DNA from 4 places in the Pseudomonas sp. NFX224 genome. Region 4 is predicted to be linked to each of the others. Evidence: predicted binding sites of a transcription regulator. Region 4 holds the regulator's gene; each other region holds the start of a gene.
The links. The regulator sigma-54, encoded in region 4, starts transcription at its own class of promoters, with help from an activator protein. The targets are predictions, from matches to a motif close to ANTGGCATNNANNTTGCTNT.

Region 1 (3,100 bases), 630 kb from region 4:
CCCGGGCACTTAGCTCGGTCGATAAACGCGCACATTGGCATGCCCCTCACTGAGCAAATGGTGGGCATGCAGGCGACTCATCACGCCTTTGTCGCAATAAAGCAGGTACTGGCGAGTAGGGTCCAGTTCCTTGAAACGAGCGTTCAGAGCATAAAACGGCATCGTTTGTACCTCGATGCCAGCAAGGTCCAGCGGGTCGTCTTCAGCGGCATCCGGGTGACGGATATCGATGACGATCTGACCGGCCAGCGCTTCGCTGACTTCTTCAATTTGCAAATCCTGGCCCAATTCGTCGATCACACGATCGATCGGCACCAGTTTGGCGTTTTCGAGCGCACGCTCGAGTACCGCCATGTCGAATTCTTTCTCTTCGTGCTCGACGCGATGGCGCTTGGCTGCGGTCTTCGGATTGACCGAGATGACGCCGCAGTATTCCGGCATGTGCCGGGCGAAATCGGCGGTGCCGATCTCGTTGGCCAGGTCGATGATGTCCTGCTTGTGGCTGGCGATGAGCGGGCGCAACACCAGCTTGTCGGTTACGCAGTCGATCACGTTCAGGTTCGGCAATGTCTGGCTCGACACCTGGGAGATCGCCTCACCGGTCACCAACGCTTCAATGTGCAGTCGATCGGCAATTTGGGAGGAAGCGCGCAACATCATACGCTTCAATACTACGCCCATATGACTGTTATCGACTTTGCCGAGAATTTCACCCAGCACTTCTTCGAACGGCACACTGACAAATAACACGCGTTGGGAGCTGCCGTACTTCTTCCAGATGAAATGCGCGACTTCCATGACGCCCAGTTCATGGGCACGTCCGCCCAGATTAAAGAAGCAGAAGTGCGCCATCAGGCCACGGCGCATGATCTGGTAGGCCGCCACGGTGGAGTCGAAACCACCGGACATCAGCACCAGCGTCTGCTCCAGTGCGCCCAGCGGATAACCACCGATGCCGTTGTGCTGGCTGTGAATAACAAACAACCGTTGGTCGCGAACTTCGATCCGGACTTCGATTTCCGGCTTTTTCAGGTCGATTCCGGCGGCACCGCACTGACGGCGCAACTGGCTGCCGACATATTTCTCGATATCTATAGAGCTAAATGGGTGCTTGCCGGCGCGCTTGCAACGCACCGAGAAAATCTTCCCGGCCAGCGCATCGCCGTAGTGCTGCTTGCACTTTTCAACGATGTCGTCGAAATCGCCCAGCGGGTATTCGTCGATTTGCAGGAAGTGTGCGATGCCCGGCATGCAGCTCAGGCGCTCACCCATCTCTTTCAGGGCCTTGGGGTCGCTGACGCGGGTTTCCAGCTCGAGGTTGTCCCACACGCCGTTCACCACCACGGCCGGGTCCAGATCGCGGAGCACGGCACGGATGTTCTTGGCCAATTGGCGGATGAAACGCATCCGTACCGGGCGGCTCTTGATGGTGATCTCGGGGAAGACTTTTACGATTAATTTCATGGAAACAGCGCGCGCAGGGCCTGCCGAAAAAGGGGGGCGCGGATTATAGCGGAAATTGCTCAAGGTTTAACCAGTTAATGTGCAGAAGGTTTTGAGCGCACCAAAACAGGTCATTTTTCGATTTTAACGCCACATTGTAGGGCGATTTTTTCCGCCTTAAGGCGCTTTGCACCTTTATAAGCGTGAATTTGGGGCAAAAAACCCATGGTGGGGCACTGGCATGCAATTTGCTCCCTTGTGAGGCAGGTTGCCTTGGCAGAGTATTCGCGCCGGCATCACCCACATTTCAAGGGCTATCCATTACTAAGCCCGAAGCCACCCGGAGGACACTATGTCGAAGTCGGTTCAACTCATCAAAGATCATGACGTCAAGTGGATTGATCTGCGCTTCACGGACACCAAAGGCACTCAGCACCACGTGACCATGCCAGCTCGCGATGCGCTGGATGAAGACTTCTTCGAAGTCGGCAAGATGTTCGACGGTTCGTCCATCTCTGGCTGGAAAGGCATCGAAGCCTCCGACATGATCCTGATGCCGGACGATTCCACCGCTGTGCTGGACCCGTTCACCGAAGAGCCAACCCTGATCCTGGTCTGCGACATCATCGAACCTTCGAGCATGCAAGGCTACGACCGCGACCCACGTGCGATCGCCAAGCGCGCTGAAGAACATCTGAAAGCCACCGGTATCGGTGACACTGTGTTCGCCGGTCCAGAGCCAGAGTTCTTCATCTTCGACCAGGTGAAATTCAAGTCCGACATTTCCGGCTCCATGTTCAAGATCTACTCCGAACAAGGTTCGTGGATGTCCGACCAGGACATCGAAGGCGGTAACAAGGGCCACCGTCCAGGCGTCAAAGGCGGCTACTTCCCGGTTCCACCGTTCGATCACGACCACGAAATCCGTACCTCCATGTGCAACGCACTGGAAGAAATGGGCCTGACCGTTGAAGTTCACCACCACGAAGTGGCGACTGCCGGCCAGAACGAAATCGGCGTCAAGTTCAACACCCTGGTGAAGAAAGCCGACGAAACCCAAACCCTGAAGTACGTTGTGCACAACGTTGCCGACGCCTACGGCCGTACCGCTACTTTCATGCCTAAGCCGCTGTACGGCGACAACGGTTCGGGTATGCACGTACACATGTCCATCTGGAAAGATGGCAAGAACACCTTCGCTGGCGAAGGTTATGCCGGCCTGTCCGACACCGCCCTGTACTTCATCGGCGGCATCATCAAGCACGGTAAGGCCCTGAACGGCTTCACCAACCCGGCTACCAACTCCTACAAGCGTCTGGTACCAGGCTTCGAAGCACCGGTAATGCTGGCCTACTCGGCTCGCAACCGTTCCGCTTCGATCCGCATTCCTTACGTGTCGAGCCCGAAAGCCCGCCGTATCGAAGCACGCTTCCCGGATCCAGCAGCCAACCCATACCTGGCTTTCGCTGCACTGCTGATGGCTGGCCTGGACGGCATCCAGAACAAGATCCACCCTGGCGACGCCGCTGACAAAAACCTGTACGACCTGCCGCCTGAAGAGGCGAAAGAGATCCCACAAGTTTGCGGCAGCCTGAAAGAAGCCCTGGAAGAACTGGACAAAGGTCGTGCGTTCCTGACCAAAGGCGGCGTGTTCTCC
Region 2 (3,100 bases), 2.5 Mb from region 4:
CCGATCCTTGATCTGGCAATGGCGACCGGCTCCGGTGCTTTGAAGGACAAGAACAATCCCTTCGTGATCATCACGGAGTACAACACCAAGACCCAGGGTTTCCTGGTGCGCTCGGTGGAACGCATCGTCAACATGAACTGGGAGGAGATTCATCCGCCACCCAAGGGCACCGGTCGCGATCACTACCTGACGGCGGTGACGCGGGTCGACAATCAGTTGGTTGAAATCATCGACGTCGAGAAGGTGCTCGCGGAAGTGGCACCGACGCCTGAAGCGATTTCGGCCGGCGTGGTGGATGTCGAAACCCAGCACAAGGCGCTCTCGTTGCGCGTGCTGACGGTCGACGACTCGTCGGTGGCGCGCAAGCAGGTCACGCGTTGCCTGCAGACGGTGGGTGTTGAAGTGGTGGCGTTGAACGACGGGCGGCAAGCGCTGGATTACCTGCGCAAACTGGTCGACGAGGGCAAGAGGCCGGAAGAAGAGTTCCTGATGATGATCTCCGACATCGAGATGCCGGAGATGGACGGGTACACGCTGACGGCCGAGATCCGCAACGACCCTCGCATGCAAAAGCTTCATATCATCCTGCATACTTCGTTGTCCGGTGTGTTCAATCAGGCGATGGTCAAGAAAGTCGGTGCCGATGACTTCCTGGCCAAATTCCGCCCTGATGACCTGGCATCCCGGGTAGTCGACCGGATCAAAGCAGCAGACATCAGCTAGGGGCGTTCGGCCCCTGGCAGTCAACACGATTTAAGAGGCGGCAGCATTGTCTACGGGTAATTTGGATTTCGAACAGTTCCGGGTGTTCCTGGAAAAAGCCTGTGGCATTTTGCTCGGTGAAAACAAGCAGTATCTGGTCTCAAGCCGTCTCAACAAGCTGATGGAACAGCAAGGCATCAAGTCCCTGGGTGAGCTGGTCCAGCGCATCCAGACCCAGCCGCGCAGCGGGTTGCGCGAGATGGTGGTGGATGCGATGACAACCAACGAAACCCTGTGGTTTCGTGACACTTATCCGTTTGAGGTCTTGAAGAACAAGGTACTGCCTGAAGCGATCAAAGCCAGTCCTGGTCAACGTCTGCGGATCTGGTCGGCGGCGTGTTCGTCGGGTCAGGAACCGTACTCGCTGTCGATGTCCATCGACGAGTTCGAGCGGACCAACGTTGGGCAATTGAAGATGGGCGTGCAGATTGTGGCCACCGATTTGTCCGGCACCATGCTCACCAACTGCAAGACCGGCGAGTACGACAGCCTGGCCATCGGTCGCGGTTTGTCGCCCGAGCGATTGCAGCGCTATTTCGACCCAAAAGGGCCGGGACGCTGGGCCATCAAGGCGCCGATCAAGAGCCGTGTGGAGTTCCGCTCCTTTAACCTGCTGGACAGCTACGCGAGTCTCGGCAAGTTCGACATCGTGTTCTGCCGCAACGTGCTGATCTACTTCTCCGCGGAAGTGAAGAAGGACATCCTGCTGCGCATTCACAGCACTTTGAAACCGGGTGGTTATCTGTTCCTCGGTGCGTCCGAAGCGCTGAACGGATTACCGGATCATTACCAGATGGTCCAGTGCAGCCCAGGGATCATTTACCAGGCGAAGTGATTTTGTCGGTGTCTCGAAAGCGGGAGTCCTTTGTGGCTCCCGTTTTTTATGCCCGCCGATTTTCTCTCCGACACCACCCCTGTGTGCGAGCCTGCTCGCGATGGCGTCCTGACAGTCTATTTCAACTTTACCTGATGCACCGCAATCGCGAGCAGGCTCGCTCCTGCAGTGGCCGGCGGAGTTCTGAAAAGAGAGTGGCGGCGGCAGAAAAGCGGCATCCAGCGGAAACCGGTTGCCGCTTTTCTGGCATTGCCGCATTGCCACTGCCCGCAAAGCCCCGGTTTACGGGCTTTTTTGAATTGGCATGACGCTTGCTATGTTCATCGTACGAAAAATCAGGTCACCCGAAGGTTTCCCGACATGAGCATCAGCTTCGATAAAGCGCTCGGCATTCACGAAAAGGCTCTGGGCTTCCGCGCCCAGCGTGCCGAAGTCCTGGCCAACAACATCGCCAACGCCGACACCCCGAACTACAAGGCGCGGGATCTGGAGTTCTCGAAAGTGCTCGAGGCGCAGAACGATAAAGCCAAGAACGGCACGTTCGCCTTGAACATGACCAACAGCCGTCACATCGAAGCCGAAGGCTTGGGCAATGGCGACGAGTCGCTGATGTACCGCACGCCGATGCAACCTTCGATCGACCAGAACACCGTGGACGCCCAACTGGAACAGTCGAACTACGCGGAAAACTCCGTCAACTTCCAGGCCAGCTTCACCCTGCTCAACAGCAAATTCAAAGGGCTGGTGTCAGCCCTGCGCGGAGAGTAAGTCATGTCTCTATCCAGTGTTTTCAACATTGCCGGTAGCGGCATGAGTGCGCAGACCACTCGCTTGAACACCGTCGCTTCGAACATCGCCAACGCCGAGACGGTCTCGTCGAGCATCGACCAGACCTACCGCGCGCGTCATCCGGTATTCGCCACCATGTTCCAGGGCGGCCAGAGCGGCGGCAGCGATTCGCTGTTCCAGAACCAGGATGCCGCCGGCCAAGGCGTGCAGGTGCTGGGCGTGGTCGAAGACCAGAGCAACCTTGAGGCGCGCTACGAGCCGAACCATCCGGCGGCCGATGCCAAGGGTTACGTCTACTACCCGAACGTCAACGTGGTGGAAGAAATGGCCGACATGATTTCCGCGAGCCGTTCGTTCCAGACCAACGCCGAAATGATGAACACCGCCAAAACCATGATGCAGAAAGTCCTGACCCTCGGTCAGTGATAAGGGGCGACTCAAATGAGTGTTACTGATACCACCAGCAGTTTGAGCCTCAACGACATCCTGGCCAACTCCTCGGTCAAGACCAGCACCACGACCGACGGCCTGGCTGCGGCTGCCGGCAGCGCCACGGGCAATAAAGCCCTGGGTAAGGATGCGTTTCTGCAATTGCTGGTGACCCAGCTGAAAAACCAGAATCCGCTGGAGCCCCAGGACAACGGCGAGTTCGTGGCCCAGTTGGCACAGTTCAGCAGCCTGGAAGGCATTACCACGCTCAACGACACTGTTTCC
Region 3 (3,100 bases), 1.2 Mb from region 4:
TATCAGAGTCTGTTGCCACATACAGTTCTCCGCACGTTCGGGGCGCATTCTAGCGCGCTCTGGGAAAAAACAAAGGCCCTAATACTCCTTCTGTTTTGTAAGCCATCGGCGGCACAAAAACGCCCGTCGTAAACGTTCATAAACCTGTAAGAAAAAACCTTTCAGCTCCCCCTTCAATGATAAATCGCGGACAAAAAAATGCCCGGCAAGCCGGGCAAATTTTTCGTGCGCGTACTTACAAGTTGTAGCCGCGTTCGTTGTGAAGCGCCAGATCGATGCCGACAGCCTCTTCTTCTTCGGTGATCCGCAGGCCCATGACAGCGTCCAGGACCTTGAGGATGATGTAAGTGACGATCGCGGTGTAGATCACCGTGAAGCCCACGCCTTTGCACTGAATCCACACTTGTGCGGCGATGTCGGTCACAGTGCCGAAGCCACCCAGCGACGGTGCAGCAAACACACCGGTCAGGATCGCGCCGAGGATACCGCCGATACCGTGCACGCCGAACGCGTCGAGGGAATCGTCATAACCGAGTTTGCGTTTCAGGGTGGTGGCGCAGAAGAAGCACACCACGCCAGCGGCCAGACCGATCACCAGTGCGCCCATCGGGCCAACGGTGCCGGCAGCCGGAGTGATGGCGACCAGACCGGCAACCACACCCGAAGCAATGCCCAGTGCGCTTGGCTTACCGTGGGTGATCCACTCGGCGAACATCCAGCCCAGTGCAGCAGCGGCGGTTGCGATCTGTGTCACCAGCATCGCCATGCCGGCAGTGCCGTTGGCAGCTGCGGCGGAACCCGCGTTGAAACCGAACCAGCCGACCCACAGCATGGCCGCACCCATCAGGGTGTAACCGAGGTTGTGCGGCGCCATCGGGGTGGTCGGGAAGCCTTTGCGCTTGCCCAGTACCAGGCAGGCAATCAGACCGGCCACACCGGCGTTGATGTGCACCACGGTGCCACCGGCGAAGTCCAGCACGCCCCAGTCCCACATCAGGCCGCCGTTGCCGGACCAGACCATGTGCGCGATCGGCGCATAAACCAGAGTGAACCAGATGCCCATGAAGATCAGCATTGCGGAGAATTTCATCCGCTCGGCGAAGGCACCGACGATCAGCGCCGGGGTGATGATGGCGAAGGTCATCTGGAAGGTGATGAACACCGCTTCAGGGAATAGCGCCGCCGGGCCGGTCAGGCTGGCTGGCGTGACACCGGCGAGGAACGCCTTGCCCATGCCACCGAAGAACGAGTTGAAGTTGACGACGCCCTGCTCCATGCCGGTGGTGTCGAACGCGATGCTGTAGCCATAAATGACCCACAGGATGCTGATCAGACCGGTAATGGCGAAGCACTGCATCATCACGGAAAGAATGTTTTTCGACCGAACCATGCCGCCGTAGAACAGCGCGAGGCCGGGAATGGTCATGAACAGCACGAGGGCTGTCGAGGTCAACATCCAGGCGGTGTCGCCGGAGTTGAGGACTGGGGCTGCCACTTCGTCTGCCGCCATGGCCAGGCTGGGCATTACGAGGGACAACAGGGCTCCTAGCCCTGCGAATTTACGCAGAGTCATATTGTTTTCTCCTGGGGCGTTGGGTTTGTGGCGGCTTAGATTGCGTCGGTATCGGTTTCGCCGGTACGGATGCGAATCGCCTGTTCCAGATTGACCACGAAGATCTTGCCGTCACCGATCTTGCCGGTGTTGGCGGCCTTGGTTATCGCCTCGATAACCCGGTCGAGATCCTTGTCGTCAATGGCGACATCAATCTTCACCTTTGGCAGGAAATCGACCACATACTCCGCGCCGCGATACAGCTCGGTGTGACCCTTCTGCCGACCGAAGCCTTTGACTTCAGTAACGGTAATGCCCTGCACGCCGATCTCGGACAACGACTCGCGCACGTCGTCCAACTTGAACGGCTTGATGATGGCAGTGACTAGCTTCATGAAAACTCTCTCCCGAATTGGTGGACTTGCCCCAGGAAAACAAACCCGTCTCAAGTCTAAGCGCAGTGCCTGGCTTTGTAACGCATCGTCGGCCCTAACCTGCCCGTCCGACGCCAGTTAACCGCTCCTTGCGAAACTCTCCCCGTTTCGCTCGGCGCACTGCATTCGTCACAGCGACTGCATCAGTGCATGGGTCACCTGGGTCTAAGCAGAAAGCTTGCCATCTCCACAAAATCCTCTGTTTTCAAGACTTTGCTTGCAGATGACTACAACTTCACCACAACACCCGACGCGATACGCACAACAACGGTGCGATGCCGTCCGTCCGCATGCGCGAAAAGCGTGCATCCATTGCCCGCGAAAATGACTATAGACACTGCGTGATACACTGCCCGCCATTGTTACCAGGACCTCTTCCCATGCTCGCGCCCAAAGACTTCCTCGACGCCCTGACCGGCACCGCCTCCCGCCTCTTCAGTGGCGACACGCCTCTGCCGAAAGCTGAAATAGAAAGTCAGTTCAAAATGTTGCTGCAGAGCGGCTTCAGCAAACTGGATCTGGTGAGTCGCGAAGAGTTCGATAGCCAGATGGTTGTGTTGGCGCGCACCCGGGCACGGCTGGAAGCGCTTGAGGCGAAAGTCGCGGAGATGGAAGCGAAGCTCACCCCTCCAGCCGAGTAACGCTGCAATCGCTGCTAAAGAACCGCCTGAATGGCGGTTTTTTTGTCAGTCCTCTGAACGGTGACTCGCAACATCCTGCGAAAATTCATCGTCCCTCTCACCACACGAAACCCTCATCTCCTGACTACCCTTCAAAAACCCGCAGGAAGCGGCCCCCACGTCAGCTCAAGGAACGACCATGTCCCTCTCCATCGTCCACAGTCGCGCCCAGGTGGGTGTGGAAGCGCCCGCCGTTACTGTCGAAGTCCATCTGGCTAACGGCTTGCCATCGCTGACCATGGTTGGCCTGCCCGAGGCGGCAGTGAAGGAGAGCAAGGACCGGGTGCGCAGTGCGATCATTAATTCAGGGCTGCAATTTCCGGCGCGGCGGATCACGTTGAATCTGGCGCCGGCGGATTTGCCCAAGGACGGTGGGCGGTTCGATCTGGCGATTGCGTTGGGGATTCTTTCCGCCAGTGTTCAGGTGCCGACGC
Region 4 (3,100 bases):
ATCGGTAGCGGCTTCCGGGACCAGTAAAACGAACAACAGGTCGACCGGTGCACCATCGATGGCGTCGAAATCAATAGGGGCGTCAAGGTGCATCAAGGCACTGATGGGCGAATTACAGCCCTTGAGACGGCAATGGGGGATGGCGATACCGTTGCCAAAACCGGTTGAACCGAGTTTTTCACGGGCGACCAGGCTCTCGAAGACATCCTGCATGGCCAGATCCGGCACTTCGCGATGGATGAGGTTGGCAATTTGCTCAAGGGCTTTCTTTTTACTGCCGCCCGGCACGTTCACCAGGGAACGGCCGGGGGTCAGGATGCTTTCAAGTCGGATCATGGGTTGGGAGTGTTAACGACCGGTAGCGCCCTGGAGGAGGCTCTGGGTCTTTTCCTTATGCTTTTTGAGTTGTTTATCCAGCTTGTCGGTCAGTGCGTCGATCGCCGCGTACATATCGGTATGTTCCGCGTTTGCGACCACTTCATTGCCGGGAATATGCAGCGTGGCTTCGATTTTCTGCTTCAGCTTTTCGACCGTCATCGTGACCTGCACGTTGGTGATCTTGTCGAAATGTCGCTCCAATCGTTCGAGTTTTTCGCCGATGTAGGTGCGAAGAGGTTCGGTCACTTCCAGTTGGTGTCCACTGATGTTGACTTGCATACAGCTTCTCCTTCGTTGCCAGTGCATAAAGCGGCAGACCAGATGATCTGCCACTGGAACGCTGTGGCGTGGCTCTACATCAACCGCTTGCGTTCGCTCGAAGGCGCGATCCCCAAGGATTCGCGGTACTTGGCGACGGTGCGGCGAGCCACCTGAATGCCTTGTGCCTCCAGTAAACCAGCGATCTTGCTGTCACTCAACGGCTTTTTCTGATTTTCAGCAGCAACCAGTTTTTTGATGATCGCGCGGATCGCCGTGGACGAGCATTCGCCGCCCTCGGAGGTGCTGACGTGGCTGGAAAAAAAGTATTTCAGCTCATATATGCCCCGAGGGGTATGCATGAATTTTTGCGTGGTCACCCGGGAAATTGTCGATTCGTGCATGCCAACCGCTTCGGCGATGTCATGCAGGACCAGCGGTTTCATCGCTTCATCGCCGTACTCCAGGAAGCCGCGCTGATGCTCGACGATCTGGGTGGCCACTTTCATCAGGGTTTCGTTGCGGCTTTGCAGGCTCTTGATGAACCAGCGGGCTTCCTGCAACTGGTTGCGCATGAAGGTGTTGTCGGCGCTGGTGTCGGCGCGGCGCACGAAGCCGGCGTACTGGGCGTTGACCCGCAACCGTGGCACCGACTCCTGGTTGAGCTCCACCAGCCAGCGCTCGTTGTCCTTGCGCACGATCACGTCGGGGACAACGTACTCGGCTTCGGTGGACTCGATTTGCGAGCCCGGGCGCGGATTGAGGCTCTGGACCAGTTCGATCACCTGGCGAAGCTCATCTTCCTTGAGCTTCATGCGGCGCATCAACTGGCTGTAGTCGCGACTGCCGAGCAGGTCGATGTAATCGGTGACCAAACGCTTGGCTTCGGCCAGCCAAGGAGTTTTGGCCGGCAGCTGGCGCAATTGCAGCAGCAGGCATTCGCCCAGGTTGCGGGCGCCGATGCCGGCGGGTTCGAATTGCTGGATGCGGTGCAGGACAGCTTCGATTTCGTCCAGTTCGATGTCCAGTTCCGGATCGAAGGCTTCGAGGATTTCCTCGAGCGTTTCGTCCAGATAGCCCTGATTGTTGATGCAGTCGATCAGGGTGACGGCGATCAGGCGATCGGTGTCGGACATCGGCGCCAGGTTCAATTGCCACAGCAGATGGCTTTGCAGGCTTTCACCGGCCGATGTGCGGGTGGTGAAATCCCACTCGTCGTCATCGTTGCTCGGCAGGCTGCTGGCGCTGGTCTGGTAGACGTCTTCCCAGGCGGTGTCGACCGGTAGTTCATTGGGAATACGCTCGTTCCAGTCGCCTTCCTCGAGGTTATCCACCGTCGGGGCGCTTTCCTGGTAGGAGGGTTCCTGAATTTCGGTATTGGGCTTTTGTTCGGCGTTGTCGGCCATGGGGTCGGAGTTGTCGAAGTCGTCGCCTTCTTCCTGGCGTTCGAGCATCGGATTGGACTCCAGGGCCTCCTGGATTTCCTGTTGCAGGTCCAGGGTCGACAATTGGAGCAGGCGGATGGCCTGTTGCAGCTGCGGTGTCATCGTCAGCTGCTGGCCCATTCTCAAGACTAGCGATGGTTTCATGGCAGGGGCTTAACACCTTATTTGCCGGCGCACATGCGCCATCCACTACAGGGCGCCGGAGCGCCAAACATAAGCAAATTATATGCCCGAAATCGCAGTGTTTGCCTAGAGCGCTGTAACAATAAAAAACTATTGATTTTTTATCGAGACAAGCGCTTGGTCGACTAGCCGGGACACCTCAGCGCTTACAGGCGGAACTCATGACCCAGGTAGACTTCCTTGACCAGGTCGTTGGCCAGGATGGTTTCAGCGTCACCTTCGGCGATCAGCTGACCATCGTTGACGATGTAGGCGGTTTCACAGATATCCAGCGTTTCACGGACGTTGTGGTCAGTGATCAGCACGCCAATGCCCTTGGCCTTGAGGTGATGGATGATCTGTTTGATGTCGCCCACCGAAATCGGGTCCACGCCGGCGAAAGGTTCGTCGAGCAGGATGAATTTCGGGTTGGTGGCTAGTGCCCGGGCGATTTCCACGCGGCGGCGTTCACCACCGGACAGGCTCATGCCGAGGTTGTCGCGGATGTGGCTGATGTGAAACTCCTGCAGCAGGCTTTCCAGCTCCTTGCGACGACCGTCCTTGTCGAGTTCCTTGCGGGTCTCGAGGATCGCCATGATGTTGTCGGCTACCGAGAGTTTGCGGAAGATCGACGCTTCTTGCGGTAAATAGCCGATACCTGCCTTCGCACGACCGTGCATGGGCTGGTGACTGACGTCCAGATCGTCGATCAGCACGCGGCCCTGATCAGCCTGGACCAGGCCGACGATCATGTAGAAGCAGGTTGTCTTGCCGGCGCCGTTGGGGCCAAGCAGGCCGACGATCTGACCGCTGTCGATCGACAGGCTGACGTCGCGCACGACCTGGCGGCTCTTGTA

Region 1: a site for sigma-54 is predicted at 1,679-1,698, ahead of glnA (type I glutamate--ammonia ligase). Genes of this name have one in related genera too.
Region 2: a site for sigma-54 is predicted at 1,896-1,915, ahead of flgB (flagellar basal body rod protein FlgB). Genes of this name have one in related genera too.
Region 3: a site for sigma-54 is predicted at 2,153-2,172, ahead of glnK (P-II family nitrogen regulator). Genes of this name have one in related genera too.

Annotation. Positions count from the first base shown of each region.
Region 1 covers NZ_CP183416.1:2,650,625-2,653,724, forward strand. Annotated here, with positions in the region: gene thiI (tRNA uracil 4-sulfurtransferase ThiI) at 10-1,464, opposite strand; gene glnA (type I glutamate--ammonia ligase) at 1,796-3,100, shown strand, end outside.
Region 2 covers NZ_CP183416.1:4,486,480-4,489,579, forward strand. Annotated here, with positions in the region: gene ACNYC6_RS20510 (chemotaxis protein CheV) at 1-723, shown strand, start outside; gene cheR (protein-glutamate O-methyltransferase CheR) at 770-1,597, shown strand; gene flgB (flagellar basal body rod protein FlgB) at 1,958-2,365, shown strand; gene flgC (flagellar basal body rod protein FlgC) at 2,369-2,812, shown strand; gene flgD (flagellar hook assembly protein FlgD) at 2,828-3,100, shown strand, end outside.
Region 3 covers NZ_CP183416.1:3,237,182-3,240,281, reverse strand. Annotated here, with positions in the region: gene ACNYC6_RS14565 (secondary thiamine-phosphate synthase enzyme YjbQ) at 1-21, opposite strand, end outside; gene ACNYC6_RS14560 (ammonium transporter) at 236-1,573, opposite strand; gene glnK (P-II family nitrogen regulator) at 1,609-1,947, opposite strand; gene ACNYC6_RS14550 (accessory factor UbiK family protein) at 2,367-2,627, shown strand; gene ACNYC6_RS14545 (YifB family Mg chelatase-like AAA ATPase) at 2,806-3,100, shown strand, end outside.
Region 4 covers NZ_CP183416.1:2,025,524-2,028,623, reverse strand. Annotated here, with positions in the region: gene ptsN (PTS IIA-like nitrogen regulatory protein PtsN) at 1-336, opposite strand, end outside; gene hpf (ribosome hibernation-promoting factor, HPF/YfiA family) at 349-657, opposite strand; gene ACNYC6_RS09190 (RNA polymerase factor sigma-54) at 732-2,225, opposite strand; gene lptB (LPS export ABC transporter ATP-binding protein) at 2,411-3,100, opposite strand, start outside.